DNA from 3 places in the Yersinia sp. 2541 StPb PI genome. Region 3 is predicted to be linked to each of the others. Evidence: predicted binding sites of a transcription regulator. Region 3 holds the regulator's gene; each other region holds the start of a gene.

Region 1 (3,290 bases), 950 kb from region 3:
TGCATAAATGCCAGCGGGCCACAGAAATAATAATGTCTATTGGGATCGGCCGCCAGCCACTGATGTGAACTGAGATCCATCAGCCCTTGGCTGTGATAATCATCACCGGCACGGTCCTGAGCGGTGGGTTCGCGGTACCACACGTGGCGGCTAAGATTCGGCATATTCTGTGCAAGGGTCGCGACTTCATCGGCAAACGCGTGTACCCGGCCATTTTCAGCGGCATGTAGCCAATGTATCGGCGCTGCATGTTGGTTATCATGAAGGGTATTGAGCATACTTAACATTGGCGTCTGGCCGACACCGGCAGAAATCAATGCAACAGGCGTTTCTGGTGAGATATCGAGAAAGAAATCGCCACGAGGGGGAGCGATACGTACACTATCTCCTTCGTGCAGTTGCTGGTGTAAATAGTTAGAAACTGTGCCTTGTTCTTCGCGTTTCACCGCAATACGGTAAGTCTTGCCATTGGGTGCCGCAGTGAGTGAGTATTGGCGGATTTCCTGATATTCAAGTTGTTCATCTTCAATATAAATCCCCAGATATTGCCCCGGTTTGAAATCCAATACCCGGCCACCGTCTTCCGGCGCTAACACAAAGCTGCAAATCACCTCACTCTGCATCTCTTTTTTAATGATACGAAAACGGCGTAAGGTCCGCCAGCCACCGGTGCTGGCCTCTCCCTGCTGATAAATCTGACTTTCTCGCTGAATAAAAACATCTGCCAACACACCATAGGCCTTACCCCAGGCATCTAACACTTCTTGGCCGGGGGATAACATCTCATCCAGAGTGCTGATCAGATGATGGCCGACAATGGCATAGTGCTCAGGTTGAATATTCAGGCTGGTATGTTTCTGAGCAATACGCTCAACAGCGGGCAGTAGTGCAGCCAAATTATCGATATTGGCTGCATAGGCGCAAATCGCATTAAACAGAGCTTCACGCTGATCGCCATTAAACTGATTACTCATATTGAAAATGTGCTTCAGCTCAGGGTTGTGCTCAAACATGCGATCATAAAAATGTGCAGTGAGTTTGGGGCCGGTGGCTGCAAGTAACGGAATGGTGGACTGAACGGTAGCGATGGTTTGGTTATCTAGCATGGTGTGCTCCTTATTCCCGTGGTACTCGGCGTCACAGCGGTTTTGTTACTCGGCCCATCTACGAGCCTCGCTGTCACGCTAATTACTTTGGGTATTATAGTGTGTAAATCAATACATGTATTTTAAATGCATCTTATAGATTGCACCCTAATTTGTAAATGCAGATTCCACTTATAAGGGATTACCTTGACGTGTCAGCTCACAGAATGTGAAAAAATCACATGATGAATATGAGGATAATTCCGTTGCACTGGATGAAGTCTGAACAGGTCAAAGCCTTACGCAGTCTGAAGCCAATCGTTTGCGTAAAAACCTCTGTCAAGACCTATCTTACCGGGGGGGAAACAGTTTACACTGTGGGCTAGAACCCAAACGGGTAGCCCACTAGGTATAACTTGTTAGCTAAGTCAGGAGAGCCGGATGTTAAAGCGTGAAATGAACATTGCCGATTATGATGCAGATTTATGGCGTGCAATGGAGCAAGAAGTGGTGCGCCAGGAAGAGCACATTGAGCTGATTGCCTCTGAGAACTACACCAGCCCGCGTGTTATGCAGGCGCAAGGTTCTCAGTTGACGAATAAATATGCTGAAGGTTATCCAGGCAAACGTTACTACGGTGGCTGTGAGTATGTTGACGTTGTTGAGCAACTGGCCATTGACCGTGCTAAGGCGTTGTTCGGTGCCGATTACGCTAACGTTCAGCCACATTCCGGTTCTCAGGCAAACGTCTCTGTTTACTCTGCATTGCTGCAACCCGGTGATACTGTATTGGGGATGAACCTGGCCCATGGCGGCCACCTGACCCACGGCTCACCGGTTAACTTCTCCGGTAAACTGTACAATATCGTACCTTACGGTATCGATGAATCTGGTCAGATTGATTATGAAGATCTGGCGCGTCAGGCCGAAATTCATAAACCAAAAATGATTATCGGTGGCTTCTCCGCTTATTCCGGTATCGTTGATTGGGCAAAAATGCGTGAAATCGCTGATAGCATCGACGCATGGTTCTTTGTCGATATGGCTCACGTAGCAGGTCTGGTTGCTGCTGGCGTTTATCCTAACCCAGTTCCACATGCACATGTCGTTACCACGACCACGCACAAAACATTGGCTGGCCCACGTGGCGGTCTGATCTTGGCGAAAGGCGGTGATGAAGATCTGTACAAGAAACTGAACTCTTCTGTTTTCCCTGGTAACCAGGGTGGCCCATTGATGCATGTTATTGCCGGTAAAGCGGTAGCATTGAAAGAAGCCATGGAGCCTGAGTTCAAAATTTACCAGCAACAAGTAGTTAACAATGCCAAAGCGATGGTGTCAGTGTTCCAGGAGCGCGGCTATAAAGTGGTTTCTGGTGGTACTGAGAACCACCTGTTCCTGTTGGATCTGGTGGATAAAGATATCACCGGTAAAGACGCCGATGCCGCTTTGGGCCGTGCGAATATTACCGTGAACAAAAACAGCGTACCTAATGATCCAAGAAGTCCGTTTGTGACTTCAGGCGTGCGTATCGGTAGCCCAGCGATTACCCGCCGTGGCTTCAAAGAAGCGGAATCTCGCGAACTGGCTGGCTGGATGTGTGATGTGTTGGATAACATCAACGATGAAGCAACCATTGAGCGCGTGAAACAGAAAGTACTGGCTATCTGCGCCCGCTTACCGGTTTACGCATAATATTGCTGGATATCGTTAAGCTGTAATGAAAACCCGCGAATGCGGGTTTTTTTATATCTGATATTGATATCTGTAGCGTGAATGTAACGATGCGATAGCGGCCGCGCAATCTGTTGTTACTTTGTAAATTACCCTATTTAAATGTGAAGCTCATCTCAAACTGTATGTTTGCATAATTACAACGTTGCCAGCGGAAGAGGCCTCTGTCACAGTATCGGGCTGAGCCTGGAGGGATTCATGGTATTGCAATCAACACGTTGGCTGTCGCTCAGCTATTTCACCTATTTTTTTTCTTATGGCATTTTCCTGCCTTTTTGGGGCATCTGGTTACAAGGGGAAGGCATTCCACCGGAAACCATTGGTATCTTGCTGGGTGCCGGTTTAATCTCCCGTTTCCTTGGCAGTCTGATCATTGCCCCCAGCGTCAAAGATCCTTCTCATCTGGTGACAGCAATCCGAATTTTGGCACTACTGACATTGGCCTTTGCGGTGGGTTTTTGGTTTGGTAAT
Region 2 (3,290 bases), 350 kb from region 3:
AGTTACCGGAAGGTTTTCACTTTGGTTTTAATATCAGTGCTAACCATTGCCGTGATCTGAGTCTGGTAGATGATTGCCGCCGTTTTATTCAGGCCTTTGGTGGTAATAAAATCAATATCACATTGGAATTAACCGAACGGAAATTAATCGTTGCCGATGAGATTACTGACCGATTATTTGCCGAGTTGCATGCTTTGGGGGTATTTATTGCTATCGACGATTTTGGTACCGGGCATTCAAGTCTGACTTATTTGCAGAACTTTAAAGTGGATTTTCTGAAAATTGACCAAAGTTTTGTTGGCATGATTGGTTCCGATGCATTGTCGAGCCACATTGTCGGGAATGTTATCGATCTCGCGACCCGACTGGGGTTGCAGACCATTGCAGAGGGAGTCGAAAACGACACTCAAATGCGCTATTTACAGGCCCATAACGTCGACTATCTGCAAGGCTATATGTATGGGCGGCCCATGCCGATGAGCGAATTTGCCAAATATATGTTCCATTAAGACTCATATTCTGACATTTGAAACAAAATAAAAAGGGTGCATATGCACCCTTTTTACGGTAGGTCATTGATGCCTAATCACAGCACAGCAACGATAGCTTCACACAGCGGAGCCATGTTATCAGGTGTCATACCTGCAACGTTTACTCGGCCAGAGTTGACAGCATAAACAGCAAACTCATTGCGTAGGCGCAGAACCTGCTCTTTAGTCAGGCCACTGAATGAAAACATCCCATTCTGGTTAATGATAAAGCTGAAGTCCTGCTTCGCACCTTTTTCCTGCAATGTATTCACAAACAACTGACGCATACGATGAATGCGCTGGCGCATATCGGTCAGTTCTTGTTCCCAAATGGCGCGCAATGTCGCGTTGCTCAGGATGGTGGCAACCACTGACGCCCCATGGGCTGGTGGGTTGGAATAGTTAGCACGGATAACGGCTTTAACCTGGCTGAAGGCGATATCGGCCACGTCGCTGCTAGCGGCAACAATGGTGCAAGCCCCGACACGCTCATTATACAAACCAAAGTTTTTCGAATAAGAGCTACAAACGATCAGTTCCTGATGTTTAGCAGCGAAAATACGCAGCCCCTGAGCATCTTCCTCCAAACCTTTGGCAAAACCTTGGTAGGCGAAGTCAAACAGTGGCAGCCAACCTTTGGCAACTGACAGCTCAGCTAATTGGCTCCATTGGGCTTCGGTTGGGTCGATACCGGTAGGGTTATGGCAGCAGCCATGGAATAGCACTACGTCGCCAGCCTGAGCTTCTGAGAGGCTTTTTAATAGCCCATCGAAGTCCAGTGAATGGTTCGCAGCGTCATAATAGGCATACTCAACCACTTCAAGCCCGGCAGCGGCGAAGATATTTTTATGGTTCGGCCAGCTAGGATTACTGACCCAGACACGTTTAGCGCTGGTCTGATGGGCGATAAAATCAGCAGCAATACGTAACCCACCGGTACCACCTGGGGTTTGAGCGGTACGCGCACGCTTATCGGCAATAATAGCGCTGTCGGCACCGAACAACAGTTTTTGCGTGCAACTGGCGAAAACCGGCAGGCCATCAATACCCAGATAGTTTTTAGTAACTTCGTTTTCCAGCAAATACTGCTCAGCTTTCTTCACGCTGGTCAGCACCGGCGTTTTACCGGTTTCGTCTTTGTAGACACCAATCCCCAGATTGATTTTATGAGGGCGGTCATCCGCGCGGAAAATATCGGTCAGGCCCAAAATCGGGTCAGCAGGTGCAGCAGTGATTTTTTCAAACATGTCAGAGGCTTCCATGGCTTAGCGTTAAGCAAACAGAACTATCAGGGTAGCGCCAGTTGCAGCCTTTGCCAACCGTTTGCTATAAAAAGAAATGAATGTTGTGAGGCGGGGGAATTCAGGGTGAAAAATCGGCAAAATAGTGCATTCGACAGCGTAATATCCCTCTATTGACTAAGGATAAAAACAAAAAGACAGAGCCGAAGCCCTGTCTTTTTTCAACTTATGTCAGCAGATAAACTGCGTGATTAAGTTTAACTTAGAACTGGTATACCAAGCCAACACCAACAACGTCATCAGTGTTCAGCTTGTTATCACGGGTGAAGTTGTCTTCATCCAGCAAGTTGATTTTGTAATCTACATAGGTAGTCATGTTTTTGTTGAATGCGTAGTAAGTACCAACAGAAACATATTTAACCAGGTCGTGGTTGTTGTAGTTTACGTAATCCAGGTCTTTACCTTTAGACTGTACGTAGCCTAAAGAAGGACGCAGACCGAAATCAAACTGATACTGTGCAGTGATTTCAATATCACGAGTTTTGTTAGCAATAGTATTGCTAAAATCACCGTATGGAGTCAGGTTCTGAGTTTCAGCATACATTACAGCCAAGTATACGTTGTTAGCGTCGTATTTAGCGCCAACGTTCCATGCCTGAGCTTTTTCACCGTTAGCTGTGCTGAATGCTTTTTGCTCGTTAGTGCGGTTTGCAGAAGAGAAACCAGCACCAAAGTTCACACCGTAACCGATATCATAAGTTGAAGAGATACCGAAACCGTCGCCATTCTGGTCTTTCAGGTTAGCACCAGTGTAAACACCGGTAACTGGGTCAATAGAACCAGCACGGTCATTCTGGTTTTTGCCTTGATATTGCAGAGCAAAGTTCAGGCCATCAACCAGACCGAAGAAGTTGGTGTTACGATAAGTAGCCAGACCAGTAGAACGACCAGTCATGTAGTTATCAGAGTTAGAGATAGAGTCGCCACCGAACACTGGCAGCATGTCAGTCCATGCGTTGACGTCATAGATTACGCCGTAGTTACGGCCGTAGTCCAATGAACCGAACTCAGCAAATTTCAGACCAGCAAAGCCCAGACGGGTTTTGTTGCCTTTGTCGCCTTGAGATTCAGCGTGGTTAGCCTGAACGTTGTATTCCCACTGGCCGTAACCGGTCAGTTGGTCAGTAATTTGGGTTTCACCTTTGAAGCCGAAACGAACATAAGTTTCGTCGCCGTCTTGGCCAGCGTTGTCAGAGAACTGGTGACGCGCATCAACTTTACCGTACAGATCAAGTTTGTTGCCGTCTTTGTTGTAGATTTCTGCTGCATTAGCTGCGCCAGCTACTAACAATGCTGGGATTACTACTGCAAGAATATTGCGCTTCATCATTATTATTACCCTCATTGGTGTTATTCGGACACCTGCCACTGCCGCCAATAATTTTTTTGGAACTATTGTTGAGAGTTTGGTGTCGTCTGTGTCTGAACGCAGTGTTCCATTCACAGACCTGATAATCCA
Region 3 (3,290 bases):
CCAACCGTGGCGTCGCCGACCATGTAGGCGTCTATCTGGGTAACGGTAAGTTCATTCAGTCCCCACGCACTGGTGAAGAAATTCGTATCAGTATGCTGGACAATGACTACTGGCAGGATCATTACGTTGGCGCACGCCGTGTGGTCACACCGAAAACCATCCGCTAAGACTTCAGTTTGCACCCGGTTGTCCTACCGGGTGCTGATGGCACAATAACGCCCCTGCACTTGTTATCCCCATGGCATAACGGTGATACAATCACCCATCAAACAGTATGGTTATATCTGTCATTCCTGTTGAAAGTTGTTAAGATTAATACCCACAACAAAAATACAACAATTAAGCTTTAACCGCTCTTCGCCACCTCACTGCCCGTGGCAATTGATGTGATTTGAGGAGCAAACACCCTGAGCAACCCCGAAAGGAGAGAGCGATGTCTTTTGAATTACCGGCATTACCCTATGCGCAAAATGCGCTAGAGCCCCACATCTCAGCTGAAACGCTGGAATACCACTACGGCAAGCATCACAACACCTATGTGGTTAATCTCAATAACTTGATTAAAGACACTGAGTTTGCGGGTAAGACGCTGGAAGAGATTGTAAAAACCGCTAATGGCGGGATCTTTAATAATGCGGCCCAAGTCTGGAACCACACCTTCTACTGGCACTGCCTGTCACCTAACGGCGGCGGCGAACCTACGGGCAAAGTTGCCGATGCCATTAATCAATCATTTGGTTCTTTTGCTGAATTTAAAGCACAATTTACTGATGCGGCAGTAAAAAACTTTGGTGCGGGCTGGACCTGGCTGGTTAAAAAAGCAGATGGCACACTGGCGATTGTCAGTACGTCTAATGCAGCAACTCCACTGACCACCAACGATAAACCAGTGTTAACCGTAGATGTGTGGGAACATGCTTACTATATTGATTACCGCAATGCGCGGCCAAAATACCTGGAAAACTTCTGGGCACTGGTTAACTGGTCTTTCGTTGAGAAAAATTTAGCCTGATACGGCAAGAAGAGTGACAACCCATCGTCGCATTACGCGTAAAAATAATTAAGGGCGGGATTAACCCGCCCTACTTATCACTTCACACCGGCAAGCGGTTTAATTAATTCATTACCGCCACGAAGCTAAAGACAATAATCATCGCCAGCGCACCAACAGTCGTAATCAGCGACATTTTCAGATTGGTATCCATAAAAACTCCTTAGCCGGTTAGTTTGTAGTAGGGAAAAGGCACATAGTTAGTGTGTTAAATTATTTTCCCACAGTTCAGAAAAAAAATCTTGTGCTCATTACGCACTTTATAACTTTGATTACCCCTTTCACTTTTCCTCCAGATCAGCCAAAATTCGCAGTTCATAACTGCATACCGACTAATAACGTCCAATAAATACTCTCAGACAATCAGCTGATTTAACTTCCCAGCCTAATATCGTGTTTTTGTCTGAGCGGTTTTCGGGTTATGCAGGCAAACGATTAACATAATACTTACCCTACTGTAACCGGTAAGCTTAGGAGTCATTCTTTTTATGGCAACGATTAAAGATGTGGCCAAACACGCGGGTGTGTCCACCACCACCGTTTCGCACGTTATCAACAAAACTCGTTTCGTCGCCGAGAATACCAAGGCTGCGGTGTGGGCTGCCATTAAAGAACTGCATTATTCACCCAGCGCTGTAGCCCGCAGTTTGAAAGTTAATCACACTAAATCAATTGGTTTACTGGCAACATCCAGCGAAGCGCCCTATTTTGCCGAAGTGATCGAAGCGGTCGAAAATAGTTGTTATAGCAAAGGTTATACCCTGATTTTATGTAATTCTCATAATAATCTGGACAAGCAAAAAGCTTATCTGGCGATGTTGGCACAAAAACGTGTCGATGGGTTGCTGGTGATGTGTTCAGAATATCCTGAGCAGCTACTCGGGATGTTGGAAGAATATCGCAATATCCCAATGGTCGTCATGGATTGGGGAACCGCACGGGGTGATTTTACTGACTCGATTATTGATAACGCTTTTGAAGGCGGCTATTTGGCGGGCCGTTACCTGATTGAGCGCGGTCATCGTGACATTGGGGCTATCCCCGGCCAGTTAGCCCGTAATACCGGTGGTGGCCGCCACCAGGGCTTCCTGAAAGCACTGGAAGAAGCAAATATTACCCTGCGTGATGAGTGGGTGGTCCAAGGGGATTTTGAACCGGAATCCGGTTATAAAGCGATGCATCAAATCCTGACACAAAAACATCGCCCAACGGCGGTGTTCTGTGGCGGCGATATTATGGCCATGGGCGCGATATGTGCTGCTGATGAGTTGGGCCTACGGGTACCACAAGATATTTCGGTGATCGGGTATGATAATGTGCGTAATGCGCGCTATTTCTCGCCGGCGCTAACCACTATTCACCAGCCCAAAGAGCGCTTGGGCGAAACGGCCTTTGCCATGTTACTTGACCGTATTGTCAGCAAACGTGAAGATTCGCAGACCATTGAGGTACACCCTAAACTGATTGAGCGCCGTTCTGTCGCTGATGGCCCGTTCCTCGATTATCGCCGTTAATCCTCTCCTGCCGGTAGTGTTTAGCTCTACCGGCGGCTAATCTTGCCTCATTAATCCTCAGTCATTGATTGATAACTCACTGTCATCTTTCAACCATTCGGTATTAAGTGTGACACTGTCACCTAGATATTCCAGCAGCCAGGCCAATGCTGGTGAATGGTTGTTCTGCTCCCAGGTCAAGCAACATGGACTATCGGGCAACGGTTCAGCCAGCGTCAGTGCCGCTAGCTTCCCTTGCTCAATCAACGGCGATACCATATGTGCCGGCACCATCCCGATGCACAATCCTGCACACAGGCAATCGATTCCCGTTGCCCAGTCCGGGGCGACCAATCGCTGCTGGTTTGCTAAAGTCCAGGTGTCACGTTTAGGTAAATTACGGGCGGTATCTTCCAGGCAAAGTGAGGGATAAGGCCGTAACTGATTATCGCTAAGTGGCTCGGTTAATTGGGCTAAAGGATGATCGACACTCACCACACAATGCCAGCTTAAAAAGCCCATATCGCGAAAGATGAACCGCCCACCGACCGGGATCGCGCGGGTCGCACCAATGGCCATTTCCGCCTGCCCATCCACCAGCGCATCCCACACACCGTTGAATACTTCATAGCGTACCCGCAGTTCAATATCAGGAAAATGTCGGTAAAAATCCAACACTAAACGGCGACTACGCTGTGGTTTAACAATTTTATCTATTACTATATTTAACTGCCCACGCCAACCAT

What was found. The regulator PurR, encoded in region 3, represses purine synthesis genes. The targets are predictions, from matches to a motif close to CANGCAAACGTTTGCNTG.
Positions count from the first base shown of each region.
Region 1: the regulator PurR is predicted to act here: its motif matches at 1,397-1,414, upstream of glyA (serine hydroxymethyltransferase).
Region 2: the regulator PurR is predicted to act here: its motif matches at 1,843-1,860, upstream of V1953_RS07805 (amino acid aminotransferase).

Region 1 is NZ_JAZGQB010000001.1:1,184,257-1,187,546, forward strand. It holds partial or broken gene hmpA (NO-inducible flavohemoprotein) at 1-1,115, opposite strand, end outside; gene glyA (serine hydroxymethyltransferase) at 1,527-2,780, shown strand; gene V1953_RS05260 (3-phenylpropionate MFS transporter) at 3,018-3,290, shown strand, end outside.
Region 2 is NZ_JAZGQB010000001.1:1,780,240-1,783,529, forward strand. It holds gene V1953_RS07800 (EAL domain-containing protein) at 1-509, shown strand, start outside; gene V1953_RS07805 (amino acid aminotransferase) at 587-1,777, opposite strand; gene ompF (porin OmpF) at 2,034-3,158, opposite strand.
Region 3 is NZ_JAZGQB010000001.1:2,130,120-2,133,409, reverse strand. It holds gene V1953_RS09475 (C40 family peptidase) at 1-167, shown strand, start outside; gene sodB (superoxide dismutase [Fe]) at 434-1,012, shown strand; gene cydH (cytochrome bd-I oxidase subunit CydH) at 1,116-1,205, opposite strand; gene purR (HTH-type transcriptional repressor PurR) at 1,540-2,565, shown strand; gene punR (DNA-binding transcriptional activator PunR) at 2,623-3,290, opposite strand, start outside.